One region of the Streptomyces sp. NPDC005302 genome, then DNA from elsewhere that is predicted to be linked to it. Evidence: riboswitches for the same ligand, from Rfam matches in the RefSeq annotation. Region 1 holds a riboswitch; each other region holds the start of a gene.
The links. Region 1 has a riboswitch for cyclic di-AMP ahead of ABZT74_RS18830 (NlpC/P60 family protein). Riboswitches for the same ligand answer to the same signal wherever they lie in the genome.

Region 1 (3,339 bases):
GCCGGCGCCCGCGTTCGTCCACAGGTTCTTGGGGCGGCGGGATTCGTTGCGCTCGATGACCGCGTTGGCGGCGGTGAGGATCGTCTGCGTGGAGCGGTAGTTCTGCTCCAGGAGGATCGTCGTCGCGTTCGGGTAGTTCTCCTCGAACTGGAGGATGTTGCGGATGGTCGCGCCGCGGAAGGCGTAGATCGACTGGTCGGCGTCGCCCACGACGCACAGCTCGGCGGGCGGCAGGTCGGCGTCGCTCGGCGGTACGTCCACGGGGTGCTCGGAGGTGCCGACGAGCTCCCGTACGAGGGCGTACTGCGCGTGGTTGGTGTCCTGGTACTCGTCGACCAGGACGTGCCGGAAGCGGCGGCGGTAGTGCTCGGCGACGTCCGGGAAGGCGCGCAGCAGGTTGACCGTGGTCATGATCAGGTCGTCGAAGTCGAGCGCGTTGGCCTCGCGGAGGCGCGACTGGTACATCGCGTAGGCCTGGGCGAGGGTCTTCTCGAAGCCGTCGGTGGCCTGGGCGGCGAAGTCCTCCTCGTCGATCAGCTCGTTCTTCAGGTTCGAGATCTTGGCGCTGAACGACTTCGGCGGGAAGCGCTTGGGGTCGAGATCGAGATCACGGCAGACGAGCGCCATCAGACGCTTCGAGTCGGCCGCGTCGTAGATCGAGAACGACGAGGTGAAGCCGAGCTGCTTGCTCTCGCGGCGCAGGATGCGGACGCAGGCACTGTGGAAGGTCATCACCCACATCGCGTTGGCCCGCGGGCCGACGAGCTGCTCGACGCGCTCCTTCATCTCGCCCGCGGCCTTGTTCGTGAAGGTGATCGCGAGGATCTGGCCGGGGTGCACCTGGCGCTCGCCGAGGAGGTGGGCGATGCGGTGGGTGAGCACGCGGGTCTTGCCGGAGCCCGCGCCGGCCACGATGAGCAGCGGGGAACCGGCGTGGACCACGGCCGCGCGCTGGTTCTCGTTCAGCCCGTCGAGCAGGGCCGCGGGGTCCACGGCGGGCCGGTGGGCGCCGTCGCGGTAGTACGCGTCCCGGCTCGGCGGCACGTCGAACCGGCCGCCGAACAGGTCGTCCGCGACCGGCTCCGGCGCGTGCTCGTCCTCGGGCGGCGGCGGGTGCTCGTCCTCGTGGGCCGCGGAGGGCTTGAGGTCCGCCAGGAAGCTGTCGTCAAAGAGGCTGCTCATCGCTCTCCGAGTCTAGGCGGCCCCACTGACACACCGCGGCCACCCCGGGAACTCGACGGGAACTCGTGACGCGTGCGCGTGACCGGCCGGTGACGGTCGGTGCACGTCGGAGCGGGTGCGGCGGGTCTGCGCCAGGGTCGTGACGCCAGGAGGAGCCGCACCCGAGACACCCGCGCAAAGTGGTGCACACCACTCATATCCGGCGACCGAGACGGCACACATGGCCAAGGTCACGAAAATGTATCGGGCATATCGCACTCCAACCTTCACACGGACCACACGAGTTGGCTAGCGTGCCGGAAGGCCGCCCGACCGCAACCGGCGAACGTCGCCGGGCCGCGCGGCCTCCGCCGAGTTCGGCCCGCCCACAAAGCGGCCGGAGCCGGGGACCCACCGACCTGGGGTGAATCGGTCCGACCGCCCCGAAGGGGCCAGGACCGTAGGGCAACCTTCCGGAACCACCCGCCCGAACCCGACAGCTAACTCGGTAGGCGGATGACGGAAGGAGTCGCCTCTCTTGGCGTCGCACCGCAAGTCGCGTCCTTCGGGTTCGCGCGTGGCAGGCATACGGACCCCCGTCCTCGCGACGGCGGCCCTCACCTCCGTGGCCCTGCTCTCCCAGACGGCGAACGCCGCGCCCCCGGCCGCGCCGAGGCCCAGCCTCGAAGAGGTCGAGAAGAAGGTCAACGACCTCTATCACCAGGCCGAGACGGCCACGGACAAGTACAACGCCACCCGGGAGAAGACCACCAAGCAGCGCAAGCAGGTCGACGCCCTCCTCGACGACGTCGCCGAGCGCACCGAGAAGCTCAACTCCGCGCGCGAGGAGCTGGGTTCGTTCGCCGCCGCGCAGTACCGCACGGGAGCCTCCACGCCCGGCACCGCGACGCTGCTGCTCGCGGACGACCCGCAGGACTACTTCGACCAGACGCAGCTGATGAGCCGTCTGACGACCCGCCAGAAGGCGGCCGTCGACGACTACGTCACCGAACAGGCCGCGACCACCAAGAAGCGCACGGAGGCCAGTGAGAGCCTCCAGTCGCTGACCACCACGCAGAGCGCGCTCAAGACGTCCAAGGCGACGGTGCAGCGCAAGCTCTCCGCGGCCCGCGACCTGCTCTCGAAGCTGACCGCCGAGGAGAAGGCGCGGCTGGCGGCGATCGAGAAGAAGAAGCGGGAACAGGCGGCAGCCAAGGCGGCGGAGCTGGCACGGCAGCAGGCCGCGGCGGACAAGGCGGCCAAGGACAAGGCCACCGAGCAGGGGTCGTCGTCGGGCGGCACGACCGGCTCGTCCGGCTCCACGGCCACGGACCCCTCGTACGCGACGAAGGCCGGCAAGGCGCTCGCCTTCGCCCGCACACAGATCGGCAAGCCGTACGTGTGGGGCGCGACCGGCCCGGACTCCTACGACTGCTCGGGCCTGACCCAGGCCGCCTGGAAGGCCGCGGGTGTCTCGCTGCCGCGTGTCACCTACGACCAGGTGAACGCCGGCACGACGGTCTCCCTCGCCGACGCCAAGCCCGGCGACCTGGTCTTCTTCTACGACGACATCAGCCACGTCGGGCTCTACATAGGCAACGGCATGATGATCCACGCGCCGAAGCCGGGAGCGTACGTCCGCGAGGAGTCGATCTACTACGACGGCACCTCGGCGATCCACAGCGTGGTGCGCCCCGCCTAGGGGCCTGTCGTTCCGGGCATGCGTGCGGCACGCGGGCGTGGAGGCCAAATCGGCGCCACGCACGCGTGCCCCACCGGCAACCGGTCCCGCGGTCCCTAGCATCGGACGCATGCCCGAAATGCCGGATGCGCCCGACCGTCCTCAGATCCCCGCCTGGTGGGCGCGGCGGGCACCCGCCGCCGGGGCCGCCGTCATGGCCACCGGCATCCTCTCGGTCGGCCTGGACCTGACCGGCCACGAGACCCTCTCCCGGATCGCGCTGGCCCTCGCCTCCGTCGGCTGGCTGGCACTCGCCGCCGACTTCACCGCCCGGCTGGTACGGGACCGGGCCCGGTGGGTCCGGGAGGCCGGTACACCGGCCGGGCTGACCGCCGTCGCGGCGACCACCGTGCTCGGCATCCGGTTCTCGGCGCTGGGGTGGCAGACCCTCGCCCAGGCCCTCCTCGCGCTCGCGGCCGTGCTCTGGCCCGTACTGC
Region 2 (3,339 bases), on a different contig from region 1:
CCGCGTTCCCAGGAGCGCGGGATCTCTCCGGAACGCGACGCGAGCGCAGCCGAAACGGCTCCCGGCCGCCCGACAGGGCCCTTTGGCTCTCGGCATCGGCCCCCTTCCCGAGCGACGTACGGCCTGTACATTTTTTACAGACGTCGTCGATCCATCGACCGCGAGGAGGGGTGCCCATGCACCGCCCGTCCGCCCGCCCCGTCCTGCCCGATCTCACGGAAGGCGCCGGCGCGGGACCCCGGAGGCCGGACCCCCGCTCGAAACCGCTCGACGAGCGGGTCGCGTCCCTCGGGGCACCCATCGACGGCACGTCGCCGAACGACGTGACGGCACGGCTCAGGCACCGCGAACACCGCGACCCCGACCGGAACGTCCCGCCGTACACCGACTCGCCCGGCGCACCCGGCGCACCCGGCGCGAGGTGAGCGGCCGATGATCCCCGACCTTCCTCCGCTGCCCGCGCTCACCCGCGCGGAGGCCGAACTGATCGACCGCTATCTGGACGTGGTCGACCTGGTCGGCCGGATCAACCCGGCCCGCCCCGGCGACACCTACCGGGGGCTGCGCGCCGCCCAGGCGCTGGTCTCCGAGGCGACGGCCCTGCGGGACGCGCTCGCGCTCATGCACCAGCGGGGCGAGAGCGAGGTGCACGCGCCGACCCTGGCCCAGGCGCTGCGCGTACTGGACGGTGAGCGGCGGGCCGCCCGGGTCACGATCCCGCCCGCGACCGGCAGTTGAGGCACTCGCACCCGGGTCCGGCGCGCGCCGCGTCGCCGGACCGTCCGTGCCGCGACTCAAACGCACCAGATGGTGTACCCCCTGATGGCGTAGGAATCGGTCCTTTCTCGGACCCCTCCGACTTGCGCAACACGGAGGACAGAAAGGCGGAATGAGGGGTTCCGATGCAGGTGCGGGGGTCGCCCGCGTCCCCAACACCCCCTCGAACAGAGGGGTGTCCACCCGAACGGGTGAGTGGTGAGTAAGCCCACAAAACACCGGTTCCGCTCGGATTTTCCGTCGTTCATGGGTGAAGATCCCTTCCGACGACAAGCCCCCGCCGCAGCGGCGGGGCGGTCCGGGCGGACGCCGAGTCCTGCCGCCGCCCGGATGCCCGGTCGACAGAAGTGCATCGGCAGGAGTGGAGGACCCAGCACGACGGTCCGCCGGAGCAGCATTCCGGGCGGTCCTTGGGGTGAAGCCGCAGCAGCGGCCGGGCAACTTCGCCAGCCCGAATCCGACAGGTCATCCTTCACAGGCGGCTGACGAAGGGTTGCGCATGACTGCGCTCAATCGTGTCCCGTCGCTGTGGACCAGGGCCGGTACGGCCTCGGCCCTCACCATCGCCGCCGTCGGCGGCAGCCTCGTGGTCCCTGGCCTCGCACCTGACGCCCAGGCGGCCACGACCGCGACGAAGGCACTCCAGGTCGCGGCCTCGAAGCACGGCGCCCCGTACAAGTACGGCGCCACGGGACCGCACCGCTTCGACTGCTCCGGGCTCACGCTCTACTCGTTCAAGAAGGCGGGCAAGAAGCTGCCTCGAACGGCCGCGGCGCAGTACAACAAGACGCACCACGTCTCCGCCTCGCATCGCAAGGCCGGGGACCTCGTGTTCTTCCACTCGGGCCGGAGCGTGTACCACGTCGGCATCTACGCCGGGAAGGGAAAGATCTGGCACTCCCCGAAGACCGGGGAAGTGGTGAAGCTCCAGAAGATCTGGACACGGAGCGTCTGGTACGGGCGGGTCAGCTGACCTGACCTCGGGCGGCGGCGGGGGCCGCCGCCCGGGGAACACACCGGTCCGAACGCCTCTTCGGCGCGCCGCCCCTGGACGGCCGTGCGCCGGAGGGCCGTCGGCCGTCCCCTCCGCTCGCCGGCAGCGCCCGCTCAGCCCCTCAGCGGCTCCAGGAGCAGCACGAGGCCGAGCACGGTGAGCGCACCGCCGGTGACGGCCTCCACGGCACGTGCGGCACGCGGCCGGCGCAGCCACCGTCCCAGCCGGTCCACGAGCAGCGCGACCGCCGGGAACCACACCAGGGCCAGCACGACCACGATCAGCGCCAGGAGCAGCGTCCGCGGCATCGCGGGGCTGCCCGCCGGCACGAACTGCGGCAGCAGGCTGAGAAAGGTGATCGGCGCCTTCGGATTGAGGGCGTTGGTGACGAAGCCCTGCCGCAGCGGCCGAGCGGCCGGTCCCGGCCCGGCCGGCGCCGCCCCACTCGTCTCTGCTCCCGGCCCCTCCCCCCGGTCCGTCGAGGGCGTACCCGTCCCGTCGGCCCCGCACGGCCGCCCCAGCACGTGCAGGGTACGCAGGCCCAGATACAGCACGTAGGCGCCGCCGAGCAGCTGGAGCGTCCGGAACAGCGCCGGTACGGCGGTCAGGACCGCGGCGACCCCGGCGACGGCCAGTGCCGTGTGCAGGAGCAGCCCGCCCGCGATGCCGAGGGCGCACGCGACTCCGGCCCGGCGCGAGACGAGGGCGTTGCGTACGACGACGGTGAAGTCGGCTCCGGGCATGGCGACCATGCCGGCGGCGACCCCGGTGAAGGCGAAGAGCTGTGCGTCCATGCCTCCAGGTTCACCCGCACGGGCCTTCAGCAGGTATGTCGAATATCCTGGGTTCCTCTTAAGCATTCGTTCATACCTCGGGGAGAGGTCGTACCGAGCCCCCTCCCCTTCGGTCCGGCGGAGGCCCTGGGTCAGGGAGTGGCACATGTACGACCCGACGCGACTGGCCGCGCTGGTGGCGGTCGCCGAGGCGGGCTCCATCACCCGCGCCGCCGAACGGCTCGGATACACACCGCCCGCGCTCTCCCAGCAGGTGGCGAAGCTGGAACGGGAGGCGGGGGCCACACTGCTGGTGCGCTCGCACCGCGGGACCCGGCTCACCGGTGCCGGCGAGCTGCTGGTGGCGCGGGCGCGGCGGGTGCTCGACGAGATGGAGCTGGCCCGGCACGAACTCGCCCGGCTGGCGGGCCTGTCGGGCGGCACACTGCGGCTCGGCACGTTCCAGACGGCGGGCATCCATCTGCTGCCGCCCGTGCTCAGCGCGTTCCGCCGGGCCCATCCGGACGTGGAGCTGGCGGTCGCCGACTACGAACCTCCGCACGGGATCGCGGCGGTCGCGGCCGGCGAGGTGGACCTGGCACTCACGCACACCTACGAACCCGCACCGCCCGTCCCGCTTCCCGCGTCCGTCGCCGTCGAGCCGGTCCTGGTCGAGGAGTTGGTGCTGGTGACCGCTCCCGGACACGTGCTCGCGGCCGGTTCGGGACGGCTGGCCCTCGCGGACCTCGCGGGCCAGCCGCTGATCAGCATGGCACCGGACCACCCGCCGCGGCA
Region 3 (3,339 bases), on a different contig from region 1:
GCGCCATCCGCGCGGCGGTCCTCGCGGTCGGCGGCTGGCACGACCCGTACCGCGACACCGTGCTGCGCCTGGTCGAGAACCTGCCGCCGGAGCGCGTACGCGGTCTCATCGGCCCCTGGTCCCACCAGTACCCCGACCGGGGCCTGCCGCCGGGTCCGGCGATCGGCTTCCTCCAGGAGACGCTCCGCTGGTGGGACCACTGGCTCAAGGACGAGGACTCGGGCGCGCTCGCCGTCCCCCTGCTGCGCTCCTACGTGATGGACGCGCATCCCCCGGCGACCGTGTACGAGGAGCTGCCCGGCCGCTGGGTCGGCGACCCCGCGTGGCCCTCGCCGTCGGTGACCCCCGTCCCGTACGCGCTCCAGGGCGCCCCGCTCCTGGTGCGCTCCCCGCAGCACACCGGCGTCGACGCCGGCCGCTTCTTCCCGTTCGGGAACGACGCGGACCTGCCGCCCGACCAGCGCGAGGAGGACGCCCGGTCGGTCTGCTTCGAGTTCGAAGTACCGGAGGAGACGTGGGTGTTGGGCCGGCCCCGGGTCCGCCTGCGGCTGACGTCGACGTCCGCCCGGGGCCAGGTGATCGCCCGGCTGTGCGACGTGACCCCGGACGGCGCCTCCACGCTCGTCACCCGGGGCGTCCTGAACCTGTCGGCGCGCCGTGGCCGCGACCAGGCCGTTCCCTGGGAGCCGGGCACCACGGAGGACGTGGAGTTCGAGCTGAACGGCATCGGCTACGCGTTCCCTCCGGGCCACCGCATCCGCCTGAGCGTCTCCTCGGCGTACTGGCCCTGGGTCTGGCCGCAGCCCGGCTCCGAGGCCGGATTCACGCTGGACCCCGAGGGCAGCACCCTGGAACTGCCGGTACGGACGCGGGAGTCGGACCCCTCCATCACCTTCGAGGAGGCGGAGGAGGCCGAGCCCCTCGGCGTGGTGGTCCCGGTGACGCTCGACGAGCCGCGCCCGGAGCGCCTGGTCCTGCGTGATGTGGCCGCGGGCACCTGGCGTCTGGACGTGGATCCCCGTTACGGCGGCACCCGCGTGTATCCCGACGGCCTGGAGTGCACGGAGGACGCGCGGGAGACGTACACGATCGACGAGTCGGACCCGCTGTCCGCCCGCGCCCGGTCCACCTGGACGGTCCGGCTGCACCGCCCCGACCTGCCCTGGGACACCCGCGTCGAGACGACGTCGGTCATCAGCTGCGACGCGCGGGACTTCATCACCTCGAACGAGGTCGTCTGCCGGGACGGCGACGAGGTCGTCTTCCACCGGACCTGGGAGAAGCGCATCCCGCGCACCGCGGGCTGAAGGAAGCGGGCGGGAACGGCAGTTCACCGGCCGCCCCCGCCCGGCATCCTTCCTGGAGCCGCCCGGCATCTGGCCTGAGGCCGCCCGGCCACTCGGCCGTGAGCCGCCCGGGAGTCGTCAACTCCGCCTCCACGCGGCGCAGTTCACCCGCGCCGGCACCGGCACCGCCTCGGTCCCGCACGCCGTGCGGCCCGCCCGTCCCCCACACCGTGCGGCCCGCCCGGCGGGCGTCCCGGAACTCTCCGCGCCCCGGACAGTGGTGGCGTAATGCCCGACTTGCCCGGCATGCCGCCTTGATGACCCCCGGGCGCGTGAGTTGAGTCACGCGAGAACCAATGGATCACCCGCTGCCCACTCCTTGCCACCCCCTTCGCCAAAGGCAAGTTGAGGATTCAATTCCGGCGCAATCGGACGTTTCACCCTCGCCCTAAACAGGCAAAAGCGATCTTCACCGCCACATCAGGCCTTGTTCCCGACATGTGCAGTCGCATACGTTCTCGTCGCACCGAGCGGATCGCCTAATCCTGCCGCCGCCCGGTAACCCACCCACCCACGCACGGCAGGAGCGGGGGAACCACAGGTAAGCCGCCGATCCGGGAGACCGGACCGGCTAGGGGTGAAGCCGCGCCCAACAGCGCGGCCGGGCATCTCCCGCCCGAACCCGACAGCTCACCTCGTAGGCGTCGGAGAGGACATTTCGTCATGCCCGCAGGCACGCACCGTCACGGCCGGACCACCTTCATCACCCGCGGAATGATCGCCGCCGGAACGGGCGCACTCGCCCTCGCCCTCCCGCTCATGAGCGCGACCGGCGCCCACGCCGCGACCCCCCAGGTCGCGAAGACCGCCAAGACCGCGGTCGTCCCGAACGTCCAGCTCGTCACCTACAAGGTGGTGGCCGGGGACACCCTGACCAAGATCGCGAAGAAGTACCCGTCGAGCGGCGGCTGGCAGAAGCTGTACGCGGCGAACCGCGCGGTCATCGGCGACAACCCCGCCCACCTCCGCACGGGCCTCACGCTGACCGTCGGCACCAAGACCCTGAAGGCTCCGGCCAAGGCGACCACGGCCGCCAAGACCACCGCCACCCAGGCGTCCGCCACCACGTACGCCAACAACCTGGACGGCTGGATCAAGCAGTCCCTGGACATCATGGGCAAGGCAGGCATTCCGGGCAGCTACGACGGCATCCACCGCAACGTGATGCGTGAGTCGTCCGGCAACCCCCAGGCCATCAACAACTGGGACTCCAACGCGGTCGCGGGCACCCCCTCGAAGGGCCTGCTGCAGGTCATCGACCCCACGTTCCAGGCCTACCACGTGGCCGGCACGTCGATGGACCCCTACGACCCGGTCGCCAACATCACGGCCGCCTGCAACTACGCCGCCGACAAGTACGGCTCGATCGACAACGTCAACGGCGCCTACTGATCGCACCGGCGCACCCCGCGCCCCCGCACGACACCGGCCGGCGGCACCTTCGGGTCCGCCGGCGGTGGCGTACCGGCCCGCGGGCGGGAACGACCGGTGCCGTGGGACGGTGGCGGACCGGGTGCGCGGAGCGGTCGCCTTCCTGAGGGTGACGCGCCCGGCGTCCGGCGCCCCGACGCCTCACCCGCCCGGGACCGGGAGTGCTGACGGCACGGCCTGGGACGACGGCGGAAGTCCCGGGCCGGCTCCCTCCTAGAACCCGAAGATCCGTTCCAGGACCACCGCGATCCCGTCCTCCTCGTTCGAGAGGGTGACCTCGTCCGCCACGGCCTTCAGTTCCGGATGGGCGTTGGCCATCGCGACCCCGTGCGCCGCCCAGTCGAACATCGGGATGTCGTTGGGCATGTCCCCGAAGGCCAGCGTCGCCGACCGGGTGAGGCCGAGGTGGGTCGCGGCGAGCGCGAGGCCGGTGGCCTTGGTCACTCCGCATGGCTGGAGTTCGACGGTCCCGGGTCCCGACATGGTGACCGTCGCCAGCGAACCGACCACTCCCCGGGCCGCCGACGCCAACTCGTCGTCGGACAGGGAGGGATGGCGGAGC

Region 2: it holds a riboswitch for cyclic di-AMP, as region 1 does, so the genes downstream of both, ABZT74_RS27500 (C40 family peptidase) here and ABZT74_RS18830 (NlpC/P60 family protein) in region 1, are expected to answer to the same signal.
Region 3: it holds a riboswitch for cyclic di-AMP, as region 1 does, so the genes downstream of both, ABZT74_RS26895 (LysM peptidoglycan-binding domain-containing protein) here and ABZT74_RS18830 (NlpC/P60 family protein) in region 1, are expected to answer to the same signal.

Annotation. Positions count from the first base shown of each region.
Region 1 covers NZ_JBEXGN010000011.1:126,111-129,449, forward strand. The annotation lists gene pcrA (DNA helicase PcrA) at 1-1,182, opposite strand, end outside; cyclic di-AMP (ydaO/yuaA leader) riboswitch at 1,521-1,692, shown strand; gene ABZT74_RS18830 (NlpC/P60 family protein) at 1,700-2,863, shown strand; gene ABZT74_RS18835 (tellurite resistance/C4-dicarboxylate transporter family protein) at 2,973-3,339, shown strand, end outside.
Region 2 covers NZ_JBEXGN010000022.1:17,739-21,077, forward strand. The annotation lists gene ABZT74_RS27490 (hypothetical protein) at 177-425, shown strand; gene ABZT74_RS27495 (hypothetical protein) at 433-738, shown strand; cyclic di-AMP (ydaO/yuaA leader) riboswitch at 1,091-1,273, shown strand; gene ABZT74_RS27500 (C40 family peptidase) at 1,277-1,750, shown strand; gene ABZT74_RS27505 (LysE family translocator) at 1,885-2,565, opposite strand; gene ABZT74_RS27510 (LysR family transcriptional regulator) at 2,711-3,339, shown strand, end outside.
Region 3 covers NZ_JBEXGN010000021.1:36,057-39,395, forward strand. The annotation lists gene ABZT74_RS26890 (CocE/NonD family hydrolase) at 1-1,307, shown strand, start outside; cyclic di-AMP (ydaO/yuaA leader) riboswitch at 1,845-2,005, shown strand; gene ABZT74_RS26895 (LysM peptidoglycan-binding domain-containing protein) at 2,010-2,738, shown strand; gene ABZT74_RS26900 (HAD family hydrolase) at 2,991-3,339, opposite strand, start outside.